4 regions of the Kitasatospora sp. NPDC085879 genome follow, and region 2 is predicted to be linked to each of the others. Evidence: riboswitches for the same ligand, from Rfam matches in the RefSeq annotation. Region 2 holds a riboswitch; each other region holds the start of a gene.
What was found. Region 2 has a riboswitch for cobalamin ahead of AB0P35_RS11320 (ribonucleoside-diphosphate reductase subunit alpha). Riboswitches for the same ligand answer to the same signal wherever they lie in the genome.

Region 1 (4,839 bases), on a different contig from region 2:
GATCTGGCCGCCGGTCAGGTACCGGTCGGCGATCGAGCGGGCGATGGAGCGGCCGTGCCGGGCGCTGTGGTAGGCCACCACGTCGGCCTTGCCGATGAGTTCGGCGGCACGGACGGTGATCAGCGAGGGGTCGCCGGGGCCGAGGCCGACGCCGTACAGCCGGCCGGTCTGCTGCTCGGTCACTCTTCTTCACTCGCAATCGCGTTGATGGCGGCGGCGGCGATCGCGCTGCCGCCGCGCCGGCCGCGCACCACCAGGTGCTCCAGGCCGGACGGGTGCTCGGCCAGGGCCTGCTTGGACTCGGCGGCGCCGATGAAGCCGACCGGCACGCCGATCACCGCGGCCGGGCGGGGCGCGCCCGCCTCGATCATCTCCAGCAGCCGGAACAGCGAGGTCGGCGCGTTGCCGACGGCGACCACGGCGCCCTCCAGCCGGGGCAGCCACAGCTCCATGGCGGCGGCGCTGCGGGTGTTGCCCATCTTCTTGGCGAGGTCGGGCACCGAGGGGTCGGTGAGGGTGCAGACCACCTCGTTGTCGGCGGGCAGCCGCTTTCGGGTGACGCCGCTGGCGACCATGTTGACGTCGCAGAGGATCGGCGCGCCGGCGTGCAGCGCCTTGCGGGCCGAGGCGACCACGCCGGGCGAGTACACCAGGTCCTCGACCAGGTCGGTCATGCCGCAGGCGTGGATCATCCGCACCGTGACCTGGGCGACGTCGGCGGGCAGGGCGGCCAGGTCGGCCTCGGCCCGGATGGTGGCAAAGGACTGCCGGTAGATGGCGGCGCCGTCCTTCTCGTACTCGATCACGTGATCCTCCGGGCCTCGGCGACCGCCTCGGCCATCTCTTCCGTCGTCACTTCCACCGGCGTCACATCCGCCGACGGTGCCGGTGTCCCGACCGGCGTCACCCGGTAGCCCTGCCCGGTGGCGAGCACGTCCACCCATCGCCCGGCGGGGTGGCCGCAGCGCCGTTCGCAGCCCGACCAGTGCACCGGCAGGCCCGCGGCCGGGGCCGCCTCCAGTGCCCGGGTGGCGTCCGCCCGGACGTCGGCCCGGGAGGATCCGCAGCCGGGCAGGCCGGTGCAGGCGGTGGCACGTTCCCAGGCGGCACCCGGCGCGGTCCGGAATCCCGCCGCCGCCAGGTCGGCGAGCCGGTCGGCGGGCGCCCCGGGCAGCACGACCCCGCGCCAGGGGGTGAGCCGCAGCTCCCCCGCGGCCGCATCGACCAGCACCCGCCACCGGGCGGAACCGGCCGTGCCGAAGCGCAGCCCGACCGACAGGCCGCCGGGCAGCGCGCCGAGCGCGGGCGGCGCACCGGCGAACTCCGGGAGCCCGACCGGGCCGGGCGGCAGCAGGTCGGACACCTCCCGCAGGTGCCAGGCGCTGCGGCCGGCGGCGCGCACCGCGTCCAGGAAGTCCCGGGCGGCGGCGAGCGCGGCGGTCACGGCCTCCGCGGCCGGGACGGGCCGCGCGGTGGCCGCCCGGCCGAGGCGCAGCAGGGCGGTGCCGTCCGGCGCTGCGATCAATGTCACATCGGCGTTCAGCGCGGCCACGTCGCCGCGGCCGTCATCGAGGGCGAAGAGGAACTTGCCGGAGAGGCCGACCGCCCACGGGCTCGCGCAGAGCCTCGCGTCCAGCTCCCGTGCCCAGGCCTGCACATCGGCGTGGCCCGCGCCGGGGCCGGGCGAGGCGACGATGTTGCGGACCCGCTCGTGGGTGTCGGAGGGCAGCAGGCCGGAGGCCCGCAGCCGCCCGGCGAGCTCGGCGCCGCAGTCCGAAGCGAGGCCCCGCAGTTGGACGTTGCCGCGCGAGGTGATCTCCAGGTCGCCGTCACCCAGCGCCTCCGCGGCCTCGGCCAGCGCCAGTGCCTGACGCCCGGTCAGCATCCCGCCGGGCAGGCGGACCCGGGCCAGCGCGCCGTCGGCGGCGGTGTGCAGGCGAAGGGCCCCCGGGCAGGCGTCCGACCGGTCCCGGTCGGGCACGGCGGAGCCCGCCCCGGTGGGGTCGGGTGTGGGTGGCATGGCGGCGAGCATACAGATTGTCCGACCGACCGCCCCGTCGCCTGGATCACAGTCCGCATGCTGTCCCGCGGCAGGGCGGCACCCCGTACGATGCTGCCGGACGGTCCGCGCGGATCGTCCGACGCCAGCGACGGCAAGCGGAGGAAACCGGTGCAAATCCGGTGCGGTCCCGCCACTGTAACCACGGCTCAGCCGTGGAGCCAGGAACTCCCGCCGTCCTCCACCAGCCCGGGGCGCGGACCCCGAGGAAGGCCCGACCTGTGCGCTGCCGCATGCCCGGCTCCGCCGTCCCGCCCGGACGCGCCGAGCCGCCGCCCGCCGTCGCCGTGACTCCGGCGAACCCGGCGGCCGGCCGCACCTCGTGCCCCGCACCCCGCTCCGCCCCGCCCACCGGGCTGCCGTCCGGCGCCCCGGTGCGCCGCCGCACGCCCCGGAACACCGACCAGGCCGGGAGGCCCTCCGCATGATCCTGCTGCTGTCGACCTCCGACACCGACCTGCTGAGCGCCCGCGCCTCGCAGGGCCCCGTCCGCTACCGCCTCGGCAACCCGGCCCGGCTCACCGCCGAGGACCTGCCCGCCCTCGTCGAGGGCACCGACCTGGTCGTCGTCCGCCTGCTGGGCGGCCGCCGCGCCTGGGAGGACGGCCTGGACGCGCTGCTCGCCGGCCCCCGCCCGGTCGTCGTGCTGACGGGCGAGCAGGCCCCGGACGCCCAGCTGATGGAGCTCTCCACCGTCCCGGCCGGCATCGCCGCCGAGGCCCACGCCTACCTGGCGCACGGCGGCCCGGCCAACCTCGCCGAGCTCGGCGCGTTCCTCTCCGACACCGTGCTGCTCACCGGCCACGGCTTCGCGCCGCCCGCCTCGGCCCCCGCCTGGGGCCCGCTGGAGCGTCAGGCCCGCACCTCGGACGGCCCGCTGGTCGCCGTGCTGTACTACCGGGCCCACCACATGAGCGGGAACACCGCCTTCGTCGAGGCGCTGTGCGGCGCGATCGAGGACCAGGGCGGCCGCGCCCTGCCGCTGTACTGCTCCTCACTGCGCGGCGCCGAGCCCGAGCTGCTCGCCGAACTGGGCACGGCGGACGCGATCGTCACCACCGTGCTCGCCGCGGGCGGCACCCGCCCGGCCGACGCCCAGGCCGGCGGCGACGAGGAGGCCTGGGACGCGGGCGCCCTCGCCGCCCTCGACCGGCCGATCCTGCAGGCGCTCTGCCTGACCTGGTCGCGCGCCCAGTGGGAGGCGAGCGACGACGGCCTCTCCCCGCTGGACACCGCCACCCAGGTCGCCGTCCCCGAGTTCGACGGCCGGCTGATCACCGTGCCGTTCTCCTTCAAGGAGCTCGACGAGGACGGCCTCACCGTCTACCGCGCCGACGCCGAGCGCGCGGCCCGGGTCGCCGGCATCGCCGTCCGGCACGCCCGGCTGCGCCACACCCCGGCCGCGGAGCGCCGTCTCGCCCTCGTCCTCTCCGCCTACCCGACGAAGCACGCCCGGGTCGGCAACGCGGTCGGCCTGGACACCCCGGCCAGCGCGATGCGCCTGCTGCACCGCCTCCGCGCGGAGGGCATGGACCTGGGCACCGATCTGCCCGGCCTGGACACGGCCTCCACCTCCCACGAGTCACCCCGAGCCGAAGGGCCCGCCGGTGCCGAAAGGGAGGCGGGAGGGAGCGACGAAGGAGCGAGGGAGCAACGACCGTCGGTGCCGGGTCAGGAGGGCCCGGAGGCGAGCGGGCGAGCAATGAAGCACGAGGGTGACGAACTCATTCATGCTCTGATCGCGGCCGGCGGCTACGACCAGGACTGGCTGACGGAGGACCAGCTCGCCCGCAACCCGGTCCGTATCCCGGCCGCCGACTACCGGCGCTGGTACGCGACGCTGCCGCAGGGGCTGCGCGAGCAGGTCGAGGAGCACTGGGGCCCGGCCCCCGGCGAGCTCTACGTCGACCGCTCGCAGAACCCGGACGGCGACATCGTGCTCGCCGCGATCCGCTCCGGGAACCTGCTCGTCCTCATCCAGCCGCCGCGCGGCTTCGGCGAGAACCCGGTCGCGATCTACCACGACCCGGACCTGCCGCCGAGCCACCACTACCTGGCCGCCTACCGCTGGATCCAGGCCGCGCAGGAGGACGGCGGCTTCGGCGCCCACGCCGTGATCCACCTCGGCAAGCACGGCAACCTGGAGTGGCTGCCCGGCAAGACCGCCGCGCTCTCCGCCGAGTGCGGCCCGGACGCCGTCCTGGGCGACCTGCCGCTGATCTACCCCTTCCTGGTCAACGACCCGGGCGAGGGCACCCAGGCCAAGCGCCGCGCCCACGCCACCCTGGTCGACCACCTCGTCCCGCCGATGGCCCGCGCCGACAGCTACGGCGACATCGCGCGCCTGGAGCAGCTGCTCGACGAGTACTCGACGATCGCCGCGATGGACCCGGCCAAGCTGCCCGCGATCCGCGCCCAGATCTGGACGCTCATCCAGGCCGCCCGGCTCGACCACGACCTCGGCCTCGACGAGCGGCCCGAGGACGACGGCTTCGACGACTTCCTGCTGCACGTCGACGGCTGGCTGTGCGAGGTGAAGGACGCCCAGATCCGGGACGGCCTGCACGTCCTCGGCCAGGCGCCGGCCGGCACCGACCGGGTCAACATCGTGCTCGCCATCCTGCGCGCCCGGCAGATCTGGGGCGGCGTCAGCGCGCTGCCGGGCCTGCGCGAGGCGCTCGGCCTGGACGAGGCCGCGCTCACCCTCGGCGCCACCGACGCGGCCGAGGCGCAGGCCCGCGCCCTGGTCGAGGCGATGGAGGCCGAGGACTGGGCGCCCG
Region 2 (4,839 bases):
GGCTCCTCGTCGCGGACGGTGTCGACCACCGACATGGCGAAGTCCATGTGCATAGACTCGTCGCGGAACACCCAGTTGGTGCCGGTCGCCAGGCCGTGCAGCAGGCCGCGGCTGCGGAACCAGTACACGTACGCGAAGGCGCCGTAGAAGAACAGGCCCTCGACGCAGGCTGCGAAGCAGATCAGGTTCAGCAGGAACGCGCGGCGGTCCGCCTTGGTCTGCAGCGAGTCGATGTGGTCGACGGCGTTCATGTACTTGAAGCAGAACTGCGCCTTCTGGTGGATGGAGGGGATGTTCTCCACCGCCGCGAAGGCCGCCGCGCGGTCGTCCGGGTCGGGCAGGTAGGTGTCGAGCAGCGTCAGGTAGAACTGGACGTGCACGGCCTCCTCGAACAGCTGCCGGGACAGGTAGAGCCGGGCCTCGGGGGAGTTGATGTGCTTGTAGAGGCTCAGCACCACGTTGTTGGCGACGATCGAGTCACCGGTCGCGAAGAAGGCGACCAGCCGGCCGATCATGTGCCGCTCGCCCTCGCTGAGCTTGGCGAGATCGGCGACGTCGGAGTGCAGGTCCACCTCCTCGACCGTCCAGGTGTTCTTGATCGCGTCCCGGTAGCGGTCGTAGAACGACGGGTACCGCATCGGGCGCAGCGTCAGCTCGAAGCCCGGGTCGAGCAGCATCTTCTGACGGTCGGCGTCGGTCGGGGTGCTCACTGGCAGGCCTCGCAGGACTCGGGGTTCTCCAGGGAGCAGGCGATGGCGTCCTGCTCCTCCTGGCTCATGGTCGGGGCGGGCACCGGCACGGCGGTGGCGGCGCGGGCGCCGGTGGCGGCCTGCGCGATGCGGGTGGCCGGGCGCGACCGCAGGTAGTACGTGGTCTTCAGGCCGACCTTCCACGCGTACGCGTACATCGAGCTGAGCTTGCCGATGGTCGGCGCCGCCATGAAGAGGTTCAGCGACTGGCTCTGGTCGATGTACGGCATGCGGGCCGCGGCCAGGTCGATCAGCGCGCGCTGGGGCAGCTCCCAGGCCGTGCGGTACAGCGAACGGACCTCGGCGGGCAGCCAGTTGAGGTCCTGCACCGAGCCGTTGGTCTCGCGCAGCGCGTCCCGGGTCTGCTGGTCCCAGACGCCGAGCTCCTTGAGCTCGCGCACCAGGTACGGGTTGACCTGGAGGAACTCGCCGGAGAGCGTCTCGCGCTTGAACAGGTTGGACACCTGCGGCTCGATGCACTCGTACACGCCGGCGATCGAGGCGATGGTCGCGGTCGGGGCGATCGCCAGCAGCAGCGAGTTGCGCAGGCCGGTCTCGGCGATCCGGGCGCGCAGCGCCTCCCAGCGCGCCTCCCACTGCGGAGCGGCCGAGGCGAAGTGGTCGATGTGCAGCTCGCCGCGGGCCGCGCGGGTCTCGCCGTACGCCTCGTGGCGGCCGAACTGCTCGGCCAGGTCGGCGGAGCGCTCGTACGCGGTGAGCATGATGCGCTCGGAGATCAGGGTGGAGAGGGCCGCCGCCTCGGCGGAGTCGAAGTCGATCCGCAGCTTGAAGAAGACGTCCTGCAGGCCCATGATGCCCAGACCCACCGGCCGCCAGCGGGAGTTGGAGGTGCCGGCCTCGGTGGTCGGGTAGAAGTTGATGTCGATGACCCGGTCCAGGAAGGTCACCGCGGTGCGCACGGTGGCGTCCAGGCGGTCCCAGTCCATGGCGTTCAGCAGGTCGGCGGCGGTGGCGCCGGCCGCCACGTGGGCGCCCAGGTTGACCGAGCCGAGGTTGCAGACCGCGGTCTCCGAGTCGTCGGTGACCTCCAGGATCTCGGTGCACAGGTTGGAGGAGTGCACCGTGCGGCCCGGCAGGGCGGTCTGGTTGGCGGCCCGGTTGGAGGCGTCCTTGAAGGTCATCCAGCCGTTGCCGGTCTGCGCCAGGGTGCGCATCATCCGGGCGTACAGGGTCTGCGCGGGGATCGTGCGCACGGCCTTGCCGGCCTGCTCGGCCTTGCGGTACGCCTCGTCGAAGTCGGCGCCCCACAGGTCGACCAGCTCGGGGACGTCGGCCGGGGAGAACAGCGACCAGTCCGCGTTGGCGTTCACCCGGCGCATGAACTCGTCCGGGATCCAGTGCGCCAGGTTGAGGTTGTGGGTGCGCCGGGCCTCCTCGCCGGTGTTGTCGCGGAGCTCCAGGAACTCCTCGATGTCGGCGTGCCAGGTCTCCAGGTACACGCAGGCGGCACCCTTGCGGCGGCCGCCCTGGTTGACCGCGGCGACCGAGGAGTCCAGGGTCCGCAGGAACGGCACGATGCCGTTGGACTGGCCGTTGGTGCCGCGGATCAGGCTGCCGCGCGAACGGATGCGCGAGTAGGACAGGCCGATGCCGCCGGCGTGCTTGGACAGCCTGGCGATCTGCGCGTAGCGGCTGTAGATCGAGTCCAGGTTGTCCAGCGGCGAGTCCAGCAGGTAGCAGGAGGACATCTGCGGGTGCTTGGTGCCGGAGTTGAACAGCGTCGGAGAGGACGTCAGGTACTCCAGACGGCTCATCAGCCGGTACAGCTCGGCGACCTCGGCCACCGACTGCTCGGAGTCACCGACCGCGAGGCCCGCCGCCACGCGGAGCAGGAAGTACTGCGGGGTCTCGACCACCTTGCGGGTGATCGGGTGGCGCAGCAGGTAGCGGGACTGCACGGTGCGCAGGCCGAAGTACTCGAAACGGTCGTCGCCCTGCAGGTCGACCAGCGCGTCGAAGGCGGCCGCGTGCTTGGCCACGAACGCGGCGGTGGTGTCGCCGATCAGGCCCTCGGCGTGGCCGACGGCGATCGAGGCGGCGAAGGAGACCGCGCCCTGGGAGACCGCCTCGTCGCTGATCTCCAGCGCGAGCAGCCGGGCGGCGAGCTTCGAGTACTGCGGGTCCTCGGCGATCATCGACGCGGCGGCCTCCACGGCCAGCCCGCGCAGCTCGGCGAAGTCCGAACCGGCGTGGCGGCCGCGCAGCGCGGCGGCGGCGACGTGGCCGGGGTCCACCTGGGGGAGGTCGGTGCTGCGGTCGGTGAGCAGCCGAAGCAGCGCGGCACCGGGGTCGGGCCGGTCGTTGTCGGCGGATCCCTGGGAGGGCAGGGTGACTGAGGCAGCGACGGTCAAGGCGCACTCTCTCCTGTGGCGGCAGCGGACGCTTCGGACACCCCCGGGCCGAGGGCCGGGGGAGCGTCAGGGCATGCGTGTGGCAGGGGAGACGGGCACACCCGACCTCGTCGGGGAGTGCGTCGTAACCCGGCCCACCCGCGAGGCCCGGACGTACAGCTGTGCTTCATGGCATCTGCGGGGAAGCCTGTGGCACACCGTCGGCAGGCCCTCGGACTGCGCGGGCCCGGGCGTTCACGGGCCTGCTCACCGTTGCGGGGCAGTCCCGGACTCGCACCGGGTTCCCCTGCGTCGACAGCGAGAGTGAGCATACATGTTGTGGTGTCTCCCTGAAGTACCCCCATATCTTGTGCACGCTGCGTGTCGCGTCCGTGGCTCGGGAGGCCTCCCCGGACGCATCGCGCACATCCGATCCGCCCCTCGCCCACGCGGCGTGCTCACGGAATGGTCACCACCCGAGACCTGGCCGGGGCCCATGGCCTACGATCTCTGGCCATGAGTGACGGAACGGGTGCACCGCCCGGTTGGACCGGTCGGCCCGAGTCCCAGGAGGGACCGGGGAATCCCTCGGAGCAGGCGTCCCAGGCCCCTGCCGGCCAGCCCTTCCCGCCGCAGGCCGGCTTCGGCGCCGCGGCCGGATTCCCGTCACAGGCCGCGCCGCAGCAGCAGTGGCAGTTCCAGCCGCCCGCGGCGTCCTCCGAGCCCGACTGGGAGGCGCTCGCCAGCCAGCACGAGGCCAGTTCGCGCCGGAAGAAGCTGATCTGGACCGGTGCGATCGTGGCCGGTGCCTGCGTGCTCGGCGGCGCGGTCGGCCTGGTGGTGATGAACGGCGTGCACAAGGGCGACCCGCAGGCCGGCCCCTCGGCGAGCGCCTCCGCCTCGCCGCGCCCGTCCGGGTCCGGGGCGGCCTCCGCGGCGGCCAACTCGCCCACCGTGCCCGGCCAGCCGGAGCTGCTGGCGGACAAATCCGGCCAGTCGAACATAGCGATGGGCCCGGACGCCCAGGTCAGTGAGGTCCAGGGCGGATACGCGCTGCGCCTGCGGAGCAACGGCAACTCCTTCGCCCAGTCGGCGAACCAGGTCATCGACGTCACCAAGAGCTTCTCGATCTCGGCCTGGGTCTACAACGAGGCGCCGGGCGGCTCCCGCACCGCGATCAGCGAGGGCGACGGCATCTCGTACTCCTTCGACCTGGCCCGTGACGACGCCAACGGCAAGAAGGCCTGGGTGTTCCGGGTGCAGACCGCCGACGGCGGCGCCGACGGCACGGTCGTGCAGGCGGTGGCTCCGGACACTGTGCCGACGGTGGGTCAGTGGGCGCTGCTCACCGGTGTGTACGACGCGGGCCAGAAGAGCATCACGCTCTACGTGAACGGCGCCCAGGCCGCCACCGCGAAGCTGAACGGCGGCATCTGGGCCGGCCCCGGCCCGCTGCAGCTGGGCCGCAGCCGCCACCACGGCATATGGGGCGGCAGCTGGGCCGGCGTGATCGGCCGGATCCTCGTCTGGGACGAGCCGCTGAACCCCCAGCAGGTCGCAAGCCTCAAGACCGGCGGCACCGGCCTGAGCGCCAAGCCCGCCGGATCCTGGCTCGTCGGCGGCTGATCGGCCGCCCGTTCGCGAGGGCACTGCCACGGGCCGTGCCCTCGCTCACACCTGCCGTGGTGTCACCGGCGATTCGCGTGTGAAAAGATGACGCCCGAGCGAACGGGGACGGC
Region 3 (4,839 bases), on a different contig from region 2:
GTAGCGGCTGTACTCGACGTCGGTGTGCAGGGTGTCGAAGGGGTTGCCCTCCTCCACGGTGCCGGGGATGACGTCCACCAGCACGCGGCCGGCGAGCGCGTCGCGGCTCGGCCAGTTGCCGGCCTTCGCGGCCTCGTCGAGGTTCGGGTAGCTGCCGCCGCCGGGCTTGGCGAGCAGGTCGGCGGGGCGGAAGACGGCGCTGCCGAGGTGGGCGGCTATCAGGCTGTCGAGCTGGGCCGGGCCCATGCCGCGGTTGGCGGCGAAGCCGCCCTTGAGCTCCAGCTTGACCATCAGCGGGCCGCTCGACGGGTGGGCGGCGAGCCAGATCCGCAGGTCGTCGAGGCAGTACTCGAGGTTCTTGTTGGCGCCACCGCTGTACAGCTGGGCGGGGGTGGTGGCGGCGGTGCAGTTGTTCGCGTTGCCCAGCGGGTTGGAGTGGCTGACCTTCCACTCCTTGGTGATGGTGTCCGTCCAGACGTCCAGCTCGATCATGCCGGTGCCGGTGTCCAGGCTCTGCGCGAGGAAGGGGAAGGCGGCCGGGTCGTAGGTGTTGTGGATCCCGACGGCGGTGGCCGAACCGAACGGCAGCCCGCCGCCGGTGGCGGCGCCGGACTGGTGCGCGGGGAGCAGGGTGGCGGCCGCGGCCAGCAGCCCCACGGCGAACGTACGGCGAAGCTTCAAGGGGTGTCTCCTCGTCAGGAGCCTGGGAACGGCGGGCCGGACGGACCGCCTCCGGAAGCATGGGCCACCGGAACGGCTTCGAGGTGACATGACAAGAAAACTTGGCTGAAGCTGACCCCCCGTCGAGCTGACAAATCGTCAGGAAGAGCTCATTCCGTGCGCGGGCTCATTCGGCCCGCCCCAGCACGCCGTGCTCCAGGACCTCCGCGACCGCCGGGTCGGTCAGCCGGTAGCGGACCACCCGCCCGTCCCGCTCGCCCTCGACCACACCCGCCGCGCGCAGCAGCCGCAGCGCCTGGGAGACCGCCGGATCGCGCATCCCGGTCGCCAGCGCCAGATCGGTGACGGCGAGCGGCCCGGTGGTGTGCAGCGCGAGCAGCAGGGAGAGCCGCCCCGGGTCGGCGAGCAGGCCGAACCGCTCGGCCCAGGCCCGGACCTGCCCGGTGTCGCCGATCCCGGCGATCGCCTCGCAGACCCGGTGGCCGTCGATGCTGCGCTGGCCGACGCGGTCGGCAGGGACGAGGTGCATGGCGGCATTCTCGCAGGCCGTCCGGCCGTGATCTGCGACACCTGCGCAGGTCTGCAGGCTTGCAGCTGTCGCTCCGTCACCTCTACGGTGGAACAGCCGTGGTGCTCGGGAAGACCGGTGCAGGACCTGCGGGTCCGAGTCCGGAGCGGCCCTCGCCACTGTGAACGGGGAGTCAATCCGTACCCCTCGCGGGTCACTGGGCGCCGGAGCGCGCCCGGGAAGGCCGGGTACGGGCACCACAGGAACCTCCCCGTGAGCCAGGAGACCGGCCACGGCACCTCACGACGTCATTCCACGAGGTGCTGGAGCGTGAACCGCATGACCCTGCCCGCCACCGGTACGGCCGCGCCGCCGACCGCCCCCGGCCTGCCCGCCTTCCGCTGGCGGCGGGAGGACACCCTTCGCACGGCCGGCCTGCTGGCCGTCATCCTGGCGATGCACGTGGCGGCCTTCGGCACCCTGTTCCTGCTGGTCGTCCCGGAGCGGTACGAGGTCGGCACCCAGGTGTTCGGCGCCGGACTCGGCATCACCGCCTACACCCTGGGCATGCGGCACGCCTTCGACGCCGACCACATCGCGGTGATCGACAACACCACCCGCAAGCTGATGGCGGACGGCCGGCGCCCGGTCTCGGTGGGCTTCTGGTTCGCCCTCGGGCACTCCTCGATGGTGGTGCTGATGGCCGCCCTGGTCGCGGGCGGCGCCCAGCTCGCCGGGGTGCTGATGGACGACGGGTCGACCGCCCACCAGGTGCTGGGCGCCATCGGCACCACCGCCTCCGGCGCCTTCCTCTACCTCATCGCCGCGCTCAACCTGGCAGCGCTGCTCGGCATCCTGCGGGTCTTCCGGGCGATGCGGGCCGGCTCCTACGACGAGGCGGAGCTGGAACGGCAGCTCGACTCGCGCGGACTGATGAACCGCGTCCTGCGCCGCGCCACCCGCTCGATCTCCCGGCCGGGCCAGATGTTCCCGGTCGGCATGGTCCTCGGACTGGGCTTCGACACCGCCACTGAGGTGACGCTGATGGTGATGGCCGGCTCGGGCGCCGCGGCCGGCCTGCCCTGGTACGCGATCGTCTGCCTGCCGCTGCTGTTCGCCGCCGGCATGAGCCTGTTCGACACCCTGGACGGCACGTTCATGAACTTCGCCTACCAGTGGGCGTTCTCCAACCCCGTCCGCAAGGTCTTCTACAACCTCGCCATCACCGGCCTGTCGATCGCGGTGGCCTTCGTCATCGGCACCATCGAGCTGGTCGCCGTGCTGCACGACAAGCTCGGCCTCGCCGACCCGGTGACCGGCTGGATCGCCGGACTCAGCCTGGACAACGTGGGCTTCGTCATCGTCGGTCTCTTCGTGGTGGTCTGGGCGGCGGCGATCGGCTACTGGCGGATCGCCGGGGTGGAGAAGCGCTGGGCGCCCGAGCGGGCGGCCTGACATGGCGGGCCGCCCGCAGCGCCGGGCGGCGGACGGGGCGTCAGCCCGCCGCCAGCAGCAGCGTGCCGGCCACCGCGAGGCCCGCGCCGAGCACCTGGACGCGCCGCAGCCGCTCCTTGAGCAGCCCGCGGGCCATCACCGCGGTGACCACCGGGTAGAGCGAGGCCAGCACGGCGGCCACGGCCACCGAGCCGCGGTGCGAGGCCGCGGCGAAGGCCGCGTTGGCGGCGACGTCGGCCACCCCGACCGCGGTCAGTGCGGGCAGGCCGCGCAGCACGCCGCCCGCCCCGCCGGCCCCGGCCGACGGGCGACCGCGCCGCGCGGCCAGCAGGACGGCGCCGCCCACCGCCACGTTGCACAGCCGCTGCACGCACAGCACGGACAGCAGCCCTCCGCCGGCGGAGGCCTGGGCGATCAGCGCCATCACGGTGCCCATGCCGACGGCCGCCCCCAGGGTGAGCACCAGGACCCGAGCCGTCACCGCGCCGCCGCCGCGCCGCGGCCCGCCCGCGAGGGCGACCCCGAGCACGGCGACCGCGATCCCGGCGGCCTGCGCCGGCCCCGGGCGCTCCCCGAGCAGCAGGCCGACGCCCACCGGCACCGCGACACCGACGGTCGCGAGCGGCGAGACCACGCCCATCGGCCCGAGCGACAGCGCCCGGTAGAAGGCCAGGATCGCGAACGGCCCGATCACGCCCGCCGCCACCGCGTACCAGAGGCCGGCGCCGGACACGCCCGGGCCGCCGGTCACGAGCACGGCCGGGACGAGCAGCAGCGCCGCGGCGGCCTGCGAGGCCACCACGACGGTCAGCGCGGGCAGCCGGCGGGTCAGAGCGCCGCCGCCGTAGTCGGCCATGCCCCAGAGCAGGCTGGCGGTGAGAGCGAGGATCTGGGACAACACAATGGACTCCGGAGTACGGTCGAGTGGACTCGTCGTGCCCCAGCAGCTTAGGTCAACAGAGTGAACCGGACGAATCAATTCATTGGACTGACACTGACATGCCCGACCCCGACCTGATCACCCAGGCCCTGGCCCGCAACCTCAAGCGGCTGCGCGCCGACCGCGGCCACACCCTCGATGCGCTCGCCGCCCGCTCAGGGGTGAGCCGCGGCATGATCGTGCAGATCGAGCAGGGGCGGACCAACCCCAGCGTCGGCACGGTCGTCCGGCTCGCCGACGCCCTCGGCGTCTCGATCGCCCGGCTGCTCGACTACGACGAGACCTCCACCGTGCGGATCGTGTCGGACGCCGAGGCGGTGCAGCTGTGGGCCGGCGCCAAGGGCGGCACCGGGGTGCTGCTCAACGGCATCGAGGCGCCCGGCCCGCTGGAGCTCTGGGAGTGGCTGATCCTGCCGGGCGAGGGGCACGGCTCCGACCCGCACCCCGTCGGCACCGTGGAGATCGCCCGGGTCGAGGAGGGCGAACTCACCCTCACCCTGGACGGCCGCGACCACCTGGTGCCGGCCGGCTCCACCGCCTCCTACGAGGCCGCCACCGCGCACGGCTACCGCAACGACGGCGAGGTGCCCGTCCGGCTCACCCTCGTCGTCTCGGTGCCGCCGCCCCCGCGCTGAGCCCGCCCGGGAACGCGACGGCGCCCCCCCTTCCGTGCGGAAGGGGGGGCGCCGTGCGGTGCCGCCGGTCGCGGTCAGTCGCGGCCGTACCGGCGCCGGTACTGCTCGATCCGGCCGGCCTGGTCCAGCACCCGGGCGCGCCCGGTCCAGACGGGGTGGCTCGCCGAGGAGGTCTCCACGTCGACCACCGGACGGACGGTGCCGTCCTCCCAGACCACCGTGGACGCGGAGTCCAGCGTGGAGCGGGTGAGGAAGGCCAGGCCTGCGGCCTTGTCGCGGAAGACGACCGGACGGTAGGCGGGGTGGATGCCGTGCTTCATGGGGCTGCTCCTTCGGGGGTCGACGGGGGGAGTGTCTCGGCGCGGGGTCAGCGCGCCTCGCGGAACGCCACGTGCTGCCGCGCGACCGGGTCGTACTTGCGCAGCACCAGGCGGTCCGGGTCGTTGCGGCGGCTCTTGCGCGTCACATAGGTGAATCCGGTGCCGGCGGTCGACGTCAGCCGGACGACCGGGCGCAGTTCGCTGCGGGCCATCTGCTCCTCCTCGGTGGTACAGACCCCGTCCCGGACTCGATGTCCGAAACGGATGTCGTTTTCACTGGGCTCCAACGCGACCCACCCC
Region 4 (4,839 bases), on a different contig from region 2:
TCACGGTGCACCCGGCGGCACGAACGGCAGCCCCTGCGGTGCCCCGCCGTCGATCAGCTTCCACAGTGCGTCGGTGTCCGCATGTTCCTCGATCAGGTCGCCCAGCCGGTCCAGCCGCTCCTCGCGGGCCGCGGCGAACGAGGTGTCCGGCGCCGGCACGAACGCCCGCCCGGCCGCCGCCGCCACCTCGCGCAGCAGCGCCCGCCGGAAACCGTCGTTCTCCAGCGCGCCGTGCCAGGTCGTCCCCCACACCGCGCCGACCCGGCAGCCGTCGAGGAAGGGCGTCCCGCCCTCGACGGCCACCACGCCGTGGTGGATCTCGTACCCCTCGACCCACTCCCCGTACGCCTCGCCGACCGGCCGGCCCAGCACCTTCGCCACCCCGAACTCCACCCGGGTCGGCAGCAGCCCGAGGCCCTCGACGGCGCCGGCCTTCGACTCCACCGCGTCGACGATCTCCCGCGACAGCATCTGGTAGCCGCCGCACACGCCGAGGACGGGCAGCCCGGCCGCGGCGCGGGCCCGCAGCGCGCCGTCCAGTCCCCGCTCGCGCAGCCAGGCCAGGTCGGCGACGGTCGCCCGGGTGCCGGGCAGCACCACCAGGTCGGCGTCGGCCAGCTCCTCCGGCCGGGTCGCCCAGCGCACCAGCACGCCCGGTTCCTGGGCCAGCGCGTCCACATCGGTGAAGTTCGACAGCCGAGGCAGCCGCACCACCGCCACCCGCAGCACCTCGGAGCCGTGCGGCGCGGCGGTCGGGCGGTTCTCCACGGCCGTGGACAGGTCCAGCGAGTCCTCGGCGTCCAGCCACAGGCCGGACAGCATCGGCAGCGTCCCCAGCACCGGACGGCCCGTCAGCTCCCGCAGCATCTCCAGCCCGGGCGCCAGCAGCCGGGCGTCCCCACGGAACTTGTTGACGAACCAGCCCGCCACCAGCGCCTGGTCCTGCGCGGACAGCAGCGCCAGCGTGCCGTACATCGCCGCGAACACCCCGCCGCGGTCGATGTCGCCGACCACCACCACCGGCAGGTTCGCCGCCGTGGCCAGACCCATGTTGGCGATGTCCCGGTCCCGCAGATTGATCTCGGCGGGGGAGCCGGCGCCCTCGCAGACCACCACCTCGTAACGGCTGCGCAGGTCCGCCAGGCACTCCAGCGCCCGCTCCAGCAGGACGGGCTTGCGCTCGCGGTAGTCCAGCGCCCCGACCTCGGCGACCGGCTTCCCGAGCAGCACCACCTGGCTGCGGCCGTCCGCGCCCGGCTTCAGGAGCACCGGGTTCATCGCCGCCTCCGGCTCGACCCGGGCGGCCTGCGCCTGCATCGCCTGGGCCCGGCCGATCTCGGCGCCGTCCGCGGTCACGAAGGAGTTCAGCGACATGTTCTGCGCCTTGAACGGCGCCACCCGGACCCCCTGCCGCGCCAGCCACCGGCAGATCCCCGCCGTGACCACGCTCTTCCCCGCATCTGAGGTCGTCCCTGCCACCAGCAGAGCCTTCGTCACGTGACACTCCCTTGCGAACGGGTGATGGAGGTGGCGCGGCCGAGTGCGGTGCGTCCGAGGGCATGGGCGGCCGTCGTCACCGCCAGCGCCAGCACCCCCACGCGGCGGGAGAGGCGGCAGGCGCGTTCGATGTCCGGGACGGCCACCGGCCGGAGTTCGGCGCCGAGGACGGGCCGGTGCTCCACCCTCTCGCCGTACTGCAGGGTGCCGCCGAGGCGTACGCCGAGCCCGCCGGCGAAGGCGGACTCGGCCTGTCCGGCGTTGGGGCTGGGGTGTGACGACCCGTCGCGCCGCCACACCTTCCAGGCGGCCCGCGGGTGCTCCGCCGCGGCGACGGTCAGCAGTGCGGTGAGCCGGGCGCCCGGCCAGCCGGCCACGTCGTCGAGGCGGGCGGAGGCCCAGCCGAAGCGCAGGTGCCGGGGCGAGCGGTGGCCGACCATCGCGTCCAGGGTGTTGACGGCCCGGAAGGCCAGCAGCCCGGGCGTGCCGGCGAGCGCGCCCCAGGTCAGCGCGTTGACCACCGCGTCGGCGGTGTTCTCGGCGACGGACTCGACCACCGCGCGGGCGATCTGCTGCTCGTCCAGGGTGCTGGGATCGCGCCCGCACAGGTGGGGGAGCCGCTCGCGGGCGGCGGTCAGGTCGCCGGCCTCCAGGGAGCGCCCGATCGTCCGGGCCTCGCGGGTCAGCGAGGTGCCGCCGAGCACCGTCCAGGCGGCGGCCGCCGCGAGGGCGGCCCGCGCGGCGGGCCGGCGGCGCAGCGCGTGGTCGGCGAGTGCCGCGCCGGCCGCGACCGCGCCGACGCTCAGCGCGGTGAAGGCGGTGCCGGCGCCCCGGTGGTCGCTCCAGAGGCGGCGTTCCAGGCGTCCGGCCGCGCTGCCGAACAGGGCCACCGGGTGGCCGCGGCGGGGGTCGGCGAGGGCGGTGTCGGCGAGGTAGCCGGCCACGGCGCCCAACAGGTAGGGGGCGGGGGTCAGGCGGCCCACGGCCCGGCTCCCTGGGTGGGGCGCAGCGGTGACCGCTGGGCAGCCTGCATGGCGTGCGTGTCCTCACTCAGGGTCCGCGCCCTGGATCGACGAACCGGCGGCGAGAGTCTCCTGGCTTCCGGGTCCGGCGCTCGCTCGGGCCTTCCAACGGCCCTGTGGCGGACCGCCGTGACCATGCAGGTCGAGCGTGCTCCCCGGTGACAGTGGCGGGACCGCGCCGGACTCGCACCGGCTTCCTCTGCATGCCTCCGTATGGCCCGGAGATCCCATCACGCCCTCCGACCGCCAGTCAACAAAGCGTGTGGAGTGGTTGGTCACACACCGTCGCGGCCCGGCCGTCCGCGCCCCGTACGATCCTCCAGCGCCCGCGGCGGCCGGTGGGGTCCGCTTCGTGCGTTCGGCGTGTGGGGCGGCGCACCGGGCCGCCCGTACGTTCTTGTGGCATGCGACGAAGACCGTCCACCCCGCTGCCGGTGCCGTTCTCCCCGCGGGCCGCCCGGGCGCACCGCGCCGGGCTCGGCCTGACCCCGGACCAGGTCGCCGAGGGCATGGCCGCGCACGGCGTCCGGCTGCTGCCCTCCCACGTGGTGGCCTGGGAGGCCGGCGAGATGCTGCCCTCGGAGGAGGAGTTCATCGCCCTGTCCCGCGCGCTGTGGTGTCCGCCCGCACAGCTGATGGGGATCGCGCCGGCCACCCTGCGGGACTTCCGGCTCGCCCGGGAGCTCAACCGGGAGCAGGCCGCCCACCGGATCGGGGTGGGCGCGGCGACGTACGCGCGGGCCGAGGAGACCGGCCGCTGGGACGCGGACGGCGAGCAGGGCCTGGCGCTGGCCCACGTGCTCGGGCTGCCGCTGCGGGTGATGGTGCGGGTGACCGGACGCCAGGACGCGCTCGACCGGCTGCTGCGCCAGGTGGTGGACGGCCGCTGGCAGGCGCAGCTGCGGGCGGTCGCCCGGGTGGTGCCGGTCCCGCACGCCGTACTGGGCGAGGTGCTGGCCGAGCTGCAGGACGAGTACCTGGTGCCGGGGCACTGGGGTTCGACGGTGCCGGACACCGCGCGGCCGCCGGCCCGGCCGCTCGCGGAGCGGTTCTGGGAGCTGCTGGCCCGCCGGGCCACCGACGTCCCGGTCTGAGCCGCCGCCCGGACGGACCCGTTCGGGTGGCCCGTCCCCCGGCGGGGGCGTGGACTGGGATCGCCGTGTCCGTGCCGCCACACCGGGAGCGCCATGCGTTGGGGAACCGCCGCGATCGTCGGGGCCGCCGTTGTCGGGACGGGCGCCGCGGCGCTGCTGATCGGCCGCCGGGTGTCCGAACGGGCCGTCCGCCCCGGCTTCGCCGGGGCCGGCACCACGGGCGGCCCCGGCATCCGGGTGCAGGAGCTCGGCGCGGACCGCGTCACCCTCACCCGCAGCGTGGAGACCGAGCGTCCCGGCCGCTACGCCCTGGAGTGGGCGGACGGCGGCCACGCCGTGGTGGGCGACGTGCTGGACACCGGTCCGCAGAGCGTCACCCGCCGGCTGCTCGCCACGGGCGCGGGCTCGCTGCGCACCGGGACGGAGGTCCGGGTGACCGCCCGGGTGTACCTCGGCGACCCGGCCTCCGCACTCGGCCTGGACTTCACCGCGGCCGAGGTCGAGGGCGAACTCGGGCCGATGCCGGCCTGGTACGTGCCGGGCATCCGCGGGCTCTGGGCGATCGTGGTGCACGGCCCCGGCGCCGACCGGCAGCAGGCCCTGCCGGTGCTGCCGCTGCTGCACGCGCTGCGGATGCCCGTCCTGGTGGTCACGTACCGCGGCGACGAGGGCGCCCCGCCGTCCCCGGACGGCCTGGGCCACTTCGGCGAGACGGAGTGGCGGGACGTCGACGCCGCCGTCCGGCTGGCCCAGACGAACGGCGCCGGCAAGATCGTGCTCTTCGGCTGGTCGCTCGGCGCCACGATGGCGCTGCACACCGCGACCCGCTCGGCCTGGCGGGACTCGGTGGCCGGCCTGGTGCTGGACTCGCCGGTGCTGGACTGGCCCGCGACGGTCCGCCGGGAGGCGGCCCGGGCCGGGGTGCCCGGCCCGCTCGCCGAGCTCGGCGCGCTGGCCGCCGAGGGCCGCACCAAGGTCGACCTGGCCGGCTTCGCCCGGCTGGCCGCCGGCACCGACCTGCAGGTGCCCGCGCTGCTGCTGCACAGCCCCGTGGACGCGGTGGCCCCCTTCGAGGCCGCCGAGCGCCTCGCCGCGCGGCGCGAGGACCTGGTGAGCCTGCAGCCCGTCCCGGACGGGGCGCACGCGGCCCTGTGGAACGCCGATCCCGACCGCTACGGCGAGGCGCTGCGCCGCTGGCTCACCCCGCTGCTGTGAGCCCCGCGGGC

Region 1: it holds a riboswitch for cobalamin, as region 2 does, so the genes downstream of both, cobN (cobaltochelatase subunit CobN) here and AB0P35_RS11320 (ribonucleoside-diphosphate reductase subunit alpha) in region 2, are expected to answer to the same signal.
Region 3: it holds a riboswitch for cobalamin, as region 2 does, so the genes downstream of both, AB0P35_RS10885 (HoxN/HupN/NixA family nickel/cobalt transporter) here and AB0P35_RS11320 (ribonucleoside-diphosphate reductase subunit alpha) in region 2, are expected to answer to the same signal.
Region 4: it holds a riboswitch for cobalamin, as region 2 does, so the genes downstream of both, AB0P35_RS24170 (cobalamin biosynthesis protein) here and AB0P35_RS11320 (ribonucleoside-diphosphate reductase subunit alpha) in region 2, are expected to answer to the same signal.

The regions. Positions count from the first base shown of each region.
Region 1 covers NZ_JBFBJZ010000009.1:47,633-52,471, forward strand. The annotation lists gene AB0P35_RS09540 (precorrin-2 C(20)-methyltransferase) at 1-183, opposite strand, end outside; gene AB0P35_RS09545 (precorrin-8X methylmutase) at 180-806, opposite strand; gene AB0P35_RS09550 (cobalamin biosynthesis protein CobG) at 803-2,020, opposite strand; cobalamin riboswitch at 2,105-2,253, shown strand; gene cobN (cobaltochelatase subunit CobN) at 2,484-4,839, shown strand, end outside.
Region 2 covers NZ_JBFBJZ010000011.1:52,291-57,129, reverse strand. The annotation lists gene AB0P35_RS11325 (ribonucleotide-diphosphate reductase subunit beta) at 1-677, opposite strand, end outside; gene AB0P35_RS11320 (ribonucleoside-diphosphate reductase subunit alpha) at 707-3,097, opposite strand; cobalamin riboswitch at 3,306-3,449, opposite strand; gene AB0P35_RS11315 (LamG domain-containing protein) at 3,617-4,726, shown strand.
Region 3 covers NZ_JBFBJZ010000010.1:139,011-143,849, reverse strand. The annotation lists gene AB0P35_RS10895 (phosphatidylinositol-specific phospholipase C domain-containing protein) at 1-681, opposite strand, end outside; gene AB0P35_RS10890 (metalloregulator ArsR/SmtB family transcription factor) at 848-1,210, opposite strand; cobalamin riboswitch at 1,293-1,499, shown strand; gene AB0P35_RS10885 (HoxN/HupN/NixA family nickel/cobalt transporter) at 1,529-2,644, shown strand; gene AB0P35_RS10880 (DMT family transporter) at 2,685-3,542, opposite strand; gene AB0P35_RS10875 (helix-turn-helix domain-containing protein) at 3,644-4,219, shown strand; gene AB0P35_RS10870 (type B 50S ribosomal protein L31) at 4,294-4,539, opposite strand; gene rpmG (50S ribosomal protein L33) at 4,587-4,751, opposite strand.
Region 4 covers NZ_JBFBJZ010000033.1:16,881-21,719, forward strand. The annotation lists gene AB0P35_RS24165 (cobyric acid synthase) at 1-1,497, opposite strand; gene AB0P35_RS24170 (cobalamin biosynthesis protein) at 1,494-2,471, opposite strand; cobalamin riboswitch at 2,564-2,758, opposite strand; gene AB0P35_RS24175 (XRE family transcriptional regulator) at 2,924-3,613, shown strand; gene AB0P35_RS24180 (alpha/beta fold hydrolase) at 3,707-4,828, shown strand.